Regions from separate parts of the Lysobacter yananisis genome, predicted to be linked through region 2. Evidence: riboswitches for the same ligand, from Rfam matches in the RefSeq annotation. Region 2 holds a riboswitch; the other holds the start of a gene.
The links. Region 2 has a riboswitch for cobalamin ahead of RDV84_RS03575 (CoA-acylating methylmalonate-semialdehyde dehydrogenase). Riboswitches for the same ligand answer to the same signal wherever they lie in the genome.
Positions count from the first base shown of each region.

Region 1: it holds a riboswitch for cobalamin, as region 2 does, so the genes downstream of both, btuB (TonB-dependent vitamin B12 receptor) here and RDV84_RS03575 (CoA-acylating methylmalonate-semialdehyde dehydrogenase) in region 2, are expected to answer to the same signal.

Region 1 covers NZ_CP133568.1:2,953,211-2,957,417, reverse strand. The annotation lists gene btuB (TonB-dependent vitamin B12 receptor) at 1-1,645, opposite strand, end outside; cobalamin riboswitch at 1,764-2,018, opposite strand; gene RDV84_RS12505 (TonB-dependent receptor plug domain-containing protein) at 2,369-4,207, shown strand, end outside.
Region 2 covers NZ_CP133568.1:827,106-831,312, reverse strand. The annotation lists gene RDV84_RS03585 (DUF2188 domain-containing protein) at 1-187, shown strand, start outside; gene RDV84_RS03580 (M23 family metallopeptidase) at 504-1,718, opposite strand; cobalamin riboswitch at 2,098-2,317, shown strand; gene RDV84_RS03575 (CoA-acylating methylmalonate-semialdehyde dehydrogenase) at 2,490-4,004, shown strand; gene RDV84_RS03570 (acyl-CoA dehydrogenase family protein) at 4,016-4,207, shown strand, end outside.

The DNA of each region.
Region 1 (4,207 bases), 2.1 Mb from region 2:
CGCCGCGGTCGAGTTCGAAGCGGCGGTCCAGGTCGATGCGCGCGCTCTGCCGCACGCGCCGCGGCAGGATGTTGTCGCGGTAGCCGCCGCGGCTGTCGTTGCGCGGGTCCAGCCAGGTCGCGCTGGCGCGCAGGTCCCAGCCGGCCACGCGCGTGTCCAGCGCCGCTTCCAGGCCGCGGATGCGGGCGCGGTCGACGTTGCCGGGCAGGCCGATGGAGGCGTCGTAGGCGATCAGATCGTCGATCCGGGTCTGGTAGGCGTTGAGCGACCACACCTGGCGGCCGCCCTCGCCGAAGGTGCCGCGCAGGCCCAGTTCGAAGCTGCGCGAGGTTTCCGGGCCCAGGTCCGGATTGCCGTACCCCGGGTAATACAGCTCGTTGAAGGTCGGCGCCTTGAACGCGGTGCCGTAGCTCGCGGTCAGCCGCAGCGCGTCGGCGAAGTTCCAGCCCCACAGCACGCTGCCGGTGGTTTCGCCGCCGAACTGGCTGTCGTCGTCGCGGCGCAGGCTGGCCTGCAGCGCGTGCGCGCCGAACTCGCGCTGGTACTGGCCGAACGCGCCGCGCAGCACGCGCGCGTCGCGCTTGTAGGCGGTGTTGCTTTCGACTTCGTCGCGCTGCCAGTCGAAGCCCAGGCTCAGCAGGCCGCCGCCGAGGCCGAGGTCGCCCTGCAGCGAGCCGAGCTGGCGGCGGGTGTCGAAGGTGCTGGAGTACTTGCCGTCCTTGTATTGCTCGCTGAGGTCCCAGCTGCGGCCGGCGTTGAGGCTCAACGCGAGGCGGTCGCTCGGGCGGTAGCGCAGCTTCGCGCCGGCGACCTGCTGGACGGTGTCGGCCTGGTTGTTCTGGCTGCCGTCGTATTCGTTGTAACCCTCGGCTCGAAACACCCGCGCCTCGCCGTCCCACTGCTCGTTGAAGCGGTAGCCGCCCTGCAGGGTCAGCGACGAATTGCGGTAGCCGTCGCGATCGGGCGAATAGGTGAAGCAGCCGGCGCCGCCCGGCGACGGCTTGCCGCGGCAGGCGTCGATGCCGTCGGTGTCCTCGTGCGCGGCGTTGATCGAATACCAGCCGCGCTCGCCCTTTCCGGCCACGCCGGCGGACGCGCGATGGGTCTTGTTGCTGCCGATGCCGACGCTGAAGCTCGGCGCGAACGGCCCCTGCGGGCGGCGGGTGAAGATCTGGATCACGCCGCCGATGGCTTCCGAGCCGTACAGGCTGGAGAACGGGCCGCGCACGATCTCCACGCGCTCGATCTGCTCGACCGGGATGTCCTGCAGCGAGGCGCCGCCGCTGGTGGCCGAACCGAGCTTGATCCCGTCGACCAGCACCAGCACGTGATCGGATTCGCTGCCGCGCAGGAACAGCGAGGTGCTTTTGCCCGGCCCGCCGTTGTTGGCCAGCGACGCGCCCGGCGTGCCGCGCAACAGGTCCGGCAGCGACGAAGGCTGCAGGCGCTCGATGTCGGCGCGGTCGATCACGGTGACCGCGGCCAGGGTCGCGTCCTGGGTCTGCGCGGTGCGGGTGGCGGTGACCACGACCTGGTCGAGATCGACCGCCGGCGCGGCAGGGGCGGTGGCGGCCGCGGCGGACAGGGCGATGGCCAGGGCCGGCGCGAGCGCGCGGCGCGGGGAACGGACGAAGCGGTGCTGCATGGCCTGCGGGTCTCCAGGGCCGCGCTCTCCCGCGCGGCCGACAAGGGTCGGGACCGGCGCGAAAACAGCGCGGAAGGACACGCACAGGCGCGCTCGCTCCGCCACCAGGCCCGCCGCCGGTCGGTTCGCGCTCCAGGCCGGTCTCCGGGCTTGCGAGTGGAACCTGTCGAGCGTCCTTGTCCGAGGTTCCGGCGCCGCGCCTTCCCATGCATGAAGCACAGTGGCCGTTGCGGTGCGTGGACTCGCCTACCGTTGCGGGGGCAGCTCCGGCTTGAGCGCGCGGACCGTTCTGGCGAACAGACCCGCGGCGCGACCGGATTCCCGTTTCAATCGCCGGACTGTGCCGGCGATCACCTTGAGCGCGCGCATCTTAACAGTCGCGACGCCCGGGCGAGCGAACGGCACCGCCAGCACGCGGCCCTGTTTCGGACCGGTCCTATTCAATCGTCGCCGCATCCGCGGCCATGCTGGCGGCGGGCCTGCGTGCGATCGGGCCCCGCGCCACACCCCCGATCCTTGTTCGTTTTCCGGCCGCCGGCTCGCCGCGCATATGCGACCGGCGGTTCTTTTTGCCCGCGATCCGCGGCGCAGCGCCGAAAACGAGGCGCCTACCACTTTTTGATTACTTGCGTTAGCCGGTTCCTGGCCGCTTCATTGACCGGGTTGTTATGACCGTGTTAAACCCGGATGACATCGCTGTCAGTCCCCCATGCAGGAGTCTTCATGCACGCCAGCCGCACGCTCGCCCGCCCCGGTCTCCGCGTCCGCCACCCGCTCGCCCTCGGCTTGGCCATCGCCTTGAGCCTGACCGCCGCCCCCGCCGTCCTGGCCCAGCAACCCGCCCAGGCCGACGCCAAGACCCTCGACCAGGTCATCGTCACCGGCACGCGCGTGTCCGACCGCACCGTCGCCGAGTCGACCGCGCCGATCGACATCATCACCCCCGAGACCCTGGAAGCCACCGGCACGGTCGAGCTGGCGACCGCGCTGTCGCGCGCCCTGCCCTCGCTGAACTTCCCGCGCCCGGCGATCACCGACGGCACCGACGCGGTGCGCCCGGCGCAGTTGCGCGGCCTCGCGCCCGATCAGGTGCTGGTGCTGGTCAACGGCAAGCGCCGCCACACCACCGCGCTGATCAACCTCAACGGCAGCCAGGGCCGCGGCTCTTCGCCGGTGGACCTCAACGCGATCCCGATCGCCTCGATCGAGCGAGTGGAAGTGCTGCGCGACGGCGCGTCCGCGCAGTACGGCTCCGACGCCATCGCCGGCGTGGTCAACGTGGTGCTGAAGGGTTCCGGCAGCGGCGGCTCGATCGCCGCGCGCTACGGCCAGTACAGCGCCGGCGACGGCGAGCAGTACCAGCTCTCCGGCGACCTCGGCCTGGAAGGCGAGCGCGGCTGGCTGCGCCTGGCCGCGCAAGGCGGCCACCAGGACAACACCAACCGCGCGCGGCCGTTCCAGGGCGTGGTCGAACAGCGCTACGGCGATCCGGAGATCGACCACGGCGCGTTCTCCTACAACGGCGAATTCAAGCCGGTGGACTACCTGTCGTTCTATTCCTTCGGCAGCTACAGCGAACGCGACGTGCTGTCGAACGGCTATTTCCGCTTCGCCGCCGATCCGCGCAACATCCCCTCGATCTATCCCAACGGTTTCCTGCCGCAGATCCACAACGTCAGCAAGGACCGCGCCGCGGTGTTCGGCGTGCGCAGCGAAACCGCCGGCGGCACCCAGATCGACCTGAGTTACAACTACGGCCACAACGGCCTGACCTTCGACATCGAGAACACGCTCAACCGCAGCCTGGGCCCGAGTTCGCCGACCAAGTTCTACGCCGGCGCGCTGGAAGTGACCCAGCACGTGTTGAACCTGGACTTCACCCGCCCGGTGGACTTCGGCTGGAAGTACCCGATCACCTTCGCCTGGGGCGCGGAATGGCGCGGCGAGGAATTCAGCCAGCGCGCCGGCGAGTTCCTGTCCTACGCCAACGGCGGCGTGCCCGCGTCCAACGGCCAGGTGCTGCCGGGCGCGCAGGTGTTCTCGGGCTTCCGCGCCAGCGACGCCGGCGAGTTCGACCGCCACAGCTATTCGTTCTATCTCGACGTGGAAGGCGACCTGACCGACAAGTTCTCCGCCGGCCTGGCCGCGCGCTACGAGAGCTACAGCGACTTCGGCGACACCACCTCGGGCAAGCTGTCGGCGCGCTACGCCTTCACCGACGCGGTCGCGCTGCGCGCCACCGTGTCCACCGGCTTCCGCGCGCCGTCGCTGCAGCAGCAGTACTTCCAGTCCATCGCCACCAACTTCATCAGCGGCGTGCCGTACGAGATCGGCACCTTCCGCGTCGACAACCCGGCCGCGGTGGCGTTGGGTTCGGAACCGCTGAAGGCAGAGGAATCGACCAACTACAGCCTGGGCCTGGTGCTGCAGCCGGCCGACGGCCTGTACATCACCCTCGACGCGTACCAGATCAAGGTCGACGACCGCATCCTGCTGTCGGAGAACCTGACCAGCACCGCGGTGCGCAACTACCTGCAGGCCAACGGCTATCCCGGCATCGGC
Region 2 (4,207 bases):
AGAGATCGCGTTCCCCACCCGCGACATCGCCAGCGCCGCGGCGCGGGTGCGCGCGCGCCGGCAGAACCAGGACACCGGCGGCCACACCGAGGTCTGGGTGCAGCGCCTGGACGGGCGCATGGACCGCGAAGCGGTGTTCCTCGGCGGCACGGCCGGCGCGATGTGCGCGGAGTGGCGGCGGCAGTGAGGCCGCGGCGGTAGCGACCGCGCCAAGCGTCGCGGACGAGGGTAGGGCCGCGTGCGTTCACGCGATCAACCTTGCGCGGCCGAGCGCTTGCAACGGCCGCGTCGCTGGTTCGGATCGCGCGGAAGGATCGCCGCCGGCCCAGCCATCGCACCGTCGAAGCGCAAGCGCGCATCGGGCGCTGGCGCGCCGCGACGGCGGCGCACGCGAACGCAAGCGCTGCTCGTACCCCGCCGCGGCGATGCGTGCGGCTATCGCCGCCGCACCGCCGACGGCCCGGCACCGCCACCGGCGGCGCCGAGCCTGGGACTCCCCGGGGTCAGGGCGACAAGGTGAAGTTCTTGCTGTAGGTCGTGCCGTTGTAGGCGACCTCGAAGCGCCAGACGCCCGCCGGCCCGCTCGGCGCGAAACTGCTCCAGGTCCAGTTCCACCACGACGAGGCGTAATGCGGCGCCGGGCCGTTGTGCGTCCACGAGGCGAACACCGTGCCGTTCGGCCGCAGGATCCGGTACTGGCTCTGCTGGCCGTTGAGCTGGTCGCGGTAGAACGCGCTGAACGAGGCCTGCTGGCCGTAGCGCAGCGCGGTGTTCTCGTTCGGACTCTCCGCGTTCGGGCACGACGCGAACGCCGGTTGGGCGTTGCCGACGATCAGCTTGTTGATCGCCGAGTCGTAGTACGGCCGCTGCGCGGCCCAGGCCGAAGACAGATTCAGGCCGTTGCACGAGCCGGCGTAAGGATCGATGAGGTTGGCGTTGGCGTCGTAGACCTCGAAGTGCAGGTGCGGCTCGGTCGAACTGCCGGAACTGCCGACGATGCCGAGGTACTCGCCCTGCGCCACGCTCGCGCCGACGCCCTTGGCGGTGACCGAGCCGTTCTTCATGTGGCCGTACCAGGCGACCGAGCCGTCGGCGTGCTGGACGTAGACGGCGTTCCAGTTGTTGTTGTTGACCGAACAACTGCGGTCGAAATTGCCGTCGTAGCGGCCGACGATGGTGCCCGCCGCCGCGGCGATCACCTTCACCTGATTGTTGTCCATCTTGTACCAGGAGAACGGCCACAGGTAATAGTCGGTGCCGCGATGGCCGTCGTAGCTGCGCGCGCCGCAGCTGTAGTCGAGGACCTGGCCGGCGCCGGCCTGGTCGACGTAGTTCGAGATCGCGTGATAGCCCGGATCGGCCAGGCCGTTGTTGAGCGCCAGCGGCCAGGCGAAACCGCCGAGCGAACGCGCCGAGGATCGCGGCGCGGCGGCGAGCTTGAGCTTGCGCGCGTTGTCGCGGATGTCGTTCCAGGCGCGCTGGCGGAACTGCGGCGACAGATGCTCGCCGTGTTCGGCCACCGCATAAGCGCCGCCGGCGCTGGCATTGGGCGCCGTGCCGCTTACATCGCGCGGCGCGGCGTCGTCGGCTGCCGACGCCGGGAGCGACGAAGCGGCGAGCGCGAGGGCCAGGCACAGCGCCGGCGCGCCGCGCGCGCGGCGGGCATTCGCGTTGTTCGAGGCGCGGTGGTGTTCGGGCATGCGGTTCTTCCTGAGCATGTGGTTCTCCTTGAGCAGGCCGCGACGCGGCGTGATTCGCGCTGTGGGCCGGCGGCGCGCGGACGAGCGCGGACGTCCCGGTGTTGCCTGCAATCAGGCCGCCTGAGGCCCTTATACGCGCCTTCGCGCGCAGCCGGGCGCGGCGTCGATCCCGCCGATCGGCCAAGTCGCGGCGGCGGTGCGATGTGCAATTCAGGTGGATGAAATGGCGCTCGCCGGGCGCGCGGTTCATCGCGTCGCGAACGCGCATTCGCCGTGTCGCAGCGCCGCGCGCGTCGGTCGCGGCGCGATGCCCGCCGCGCGTCGCCGACGGCGCGAACGAAGGCGCCGGCCGGCGACCATACCGCGGCGCAGCTTGTGGCTGTCGCCGCCGAACCACTACACTGCGCGCGCCACAGGTGTCCTGCCGCCCGCTCCAGCGAGCGCGCAGGGTGAAACGGGAAGCCGGTGCGGACGCGAGTCCCATTCCGGCACTGCCCCCGCAACGGTAGGCGAGTTACAGCCGGCATCGGCCACTGCGCGAACGCGCGGGAAGGCGCCGGCGGGACGCATCCGCGTCGCTCGCGAGTCCGGAGACCGGCCTGTGGCGGACGTCGGGACGGCGCACGCGGCTTTGCCGCGGCCCGCGCCGCGGCGTTCTCCTCGGGCGTTGCGGCGGGCGACCTGACGAGCGGATGCGGTGCGGCGCGCGTGCGCCCGCCTTTCGCCCGGTCTTCGTTCGCGCAGCGCCTGCCTTCGCGGGTGTGCGATCCGGAGACCAACATGAACGACATGCACGCAGTCGCGACCGACGTCGCGACCGTCAAGCTGCTGATCGACGGCGAGTTCGTCGAATCCTCCACCGCGCACTGGCGCGACGTGGTCAATCCCGCCACCCAGGCCGTGCTTGCGCGCGTGCCGATGGCGACGCCGGCGGAAATCGACGCCGCCGTCGCCGCCGCGCAGCGCGCGTTCAAGACCTGGCGCAAGACGCCGATCGGCGCGCGCGCGCGGATCTTCCTCAAGTACCAGCAGCTGATCCGCGAGCACATGGGCGAACTGGCGGCGATCCTCACCGCCGAACAGGGCAAGACCCTGCCCGACGCGGAAGGCGATGTGTTCCGCGGCCTGGAAGTGGTCGAGCACGCCGCGGCGATCGGCAACCTGCAGCTGGGCGAACTGGCCAACAACGTCGCCGGCGGCGTCGACACCTACACCCTGCTGCAGCCGTTGGGCGTGTGCGCCGGCATCACCCCGTTCAACTTCCCGGCGATGATCCCGCTGTGGATGTTCCCGATGGCCATCGCCACCGGCAACACCTTCGTGCTCAAGCCGTCCGAGCAGGACCCGCTGGTGACCATGCGCCTGTGCGAGCTGGCGTTGCAGGCGGGCATTCCCAAGGGCGTGCTCAACGTCGTCCACGGCGGCGAAACCGCGGTCAATGCGATCTGCGACCACCCCGACATCAAGGCGGTGTCGTTCGTGGGTTCGACCAAGGTCGGCACCCACGTCTACCAGCGCGCCTCGCTCGCCGGCAAGCGCGTGCAATGCATGATGGGCGCGAAGAACCACGCGGTGGTGCTGCCCGACGCGAACAAGGAGCAGACGCTCAACGCGCTCGCCGGCGCCGCGTTCGGCGCGGCCGGGCAGCGCTGCATGGCGGCCTCGACCGCGGTGCTGGTCGGCGCGGCCAACGACTGGATCGCCGACCTGGTGGCCAAGGCGAAGACGCTCAAGGTCAACGCCGGCACCGAGGCCGGCACCGACGTCGGCCCGGTGATCTCCTGCGCCGCGCGCGAGCGGGTGGAGGGCCTGATCGCCTCCGGCGTCGAGCAGGGCGCCACGCTCGAACTCGACGGTCGCGCGCCGGCGGTGCCGGGTTACGAACGCGGCAACTTCGTCGGTCCGACGATCTTCTCCGGCGCGGCGCCCGGCATGCGCATCTACGACGAGGAAATCTTCGGCCCGGTGCTGGTGATCCTGCGCGCGGAGACGCTGGACGAGGCGATCGAACTGGTCAACGCCAATCCCAACGGCAACGGCACCGCGATCTTCACCCAGTCCGGCGCGGCCGCGCGGCGTTTCCAGGAGGACATCGATGTCGGCCAGGTCGGCATCAACGTGCCGATCCCGGTGCCGGTGCCGCTGTTCTCCTTCAGCGGCTCGCGCGCGTCCAAGCTCGGCGACCTCGGCCCCTACGGCAAACAGGCCGTGACCTTCTACACCCAGACCAAGACGGTCACCGCGCGCTGGTTCGACGACGACACGCTGGGCCACGGCGTCAACACCACGATCAGCCTCAAGTGATGGCCGCGGTCATGGACTGGCAGGTTCATCCGGCCGCGCCGACCGGGCTCAGCGAAGAACAGGCGGCCTACCGCGAGGCCGCGCGCGATTTCGCCCGCGCCGAACTCGCGCCGCATGCGGCGCACTGGGACGCGCACAGCGTGTTTCCGCGCGAAGCCATCGCCCAGGCCGGCGAACTGGGCTTCTGCGGCTTGTACGTGGAC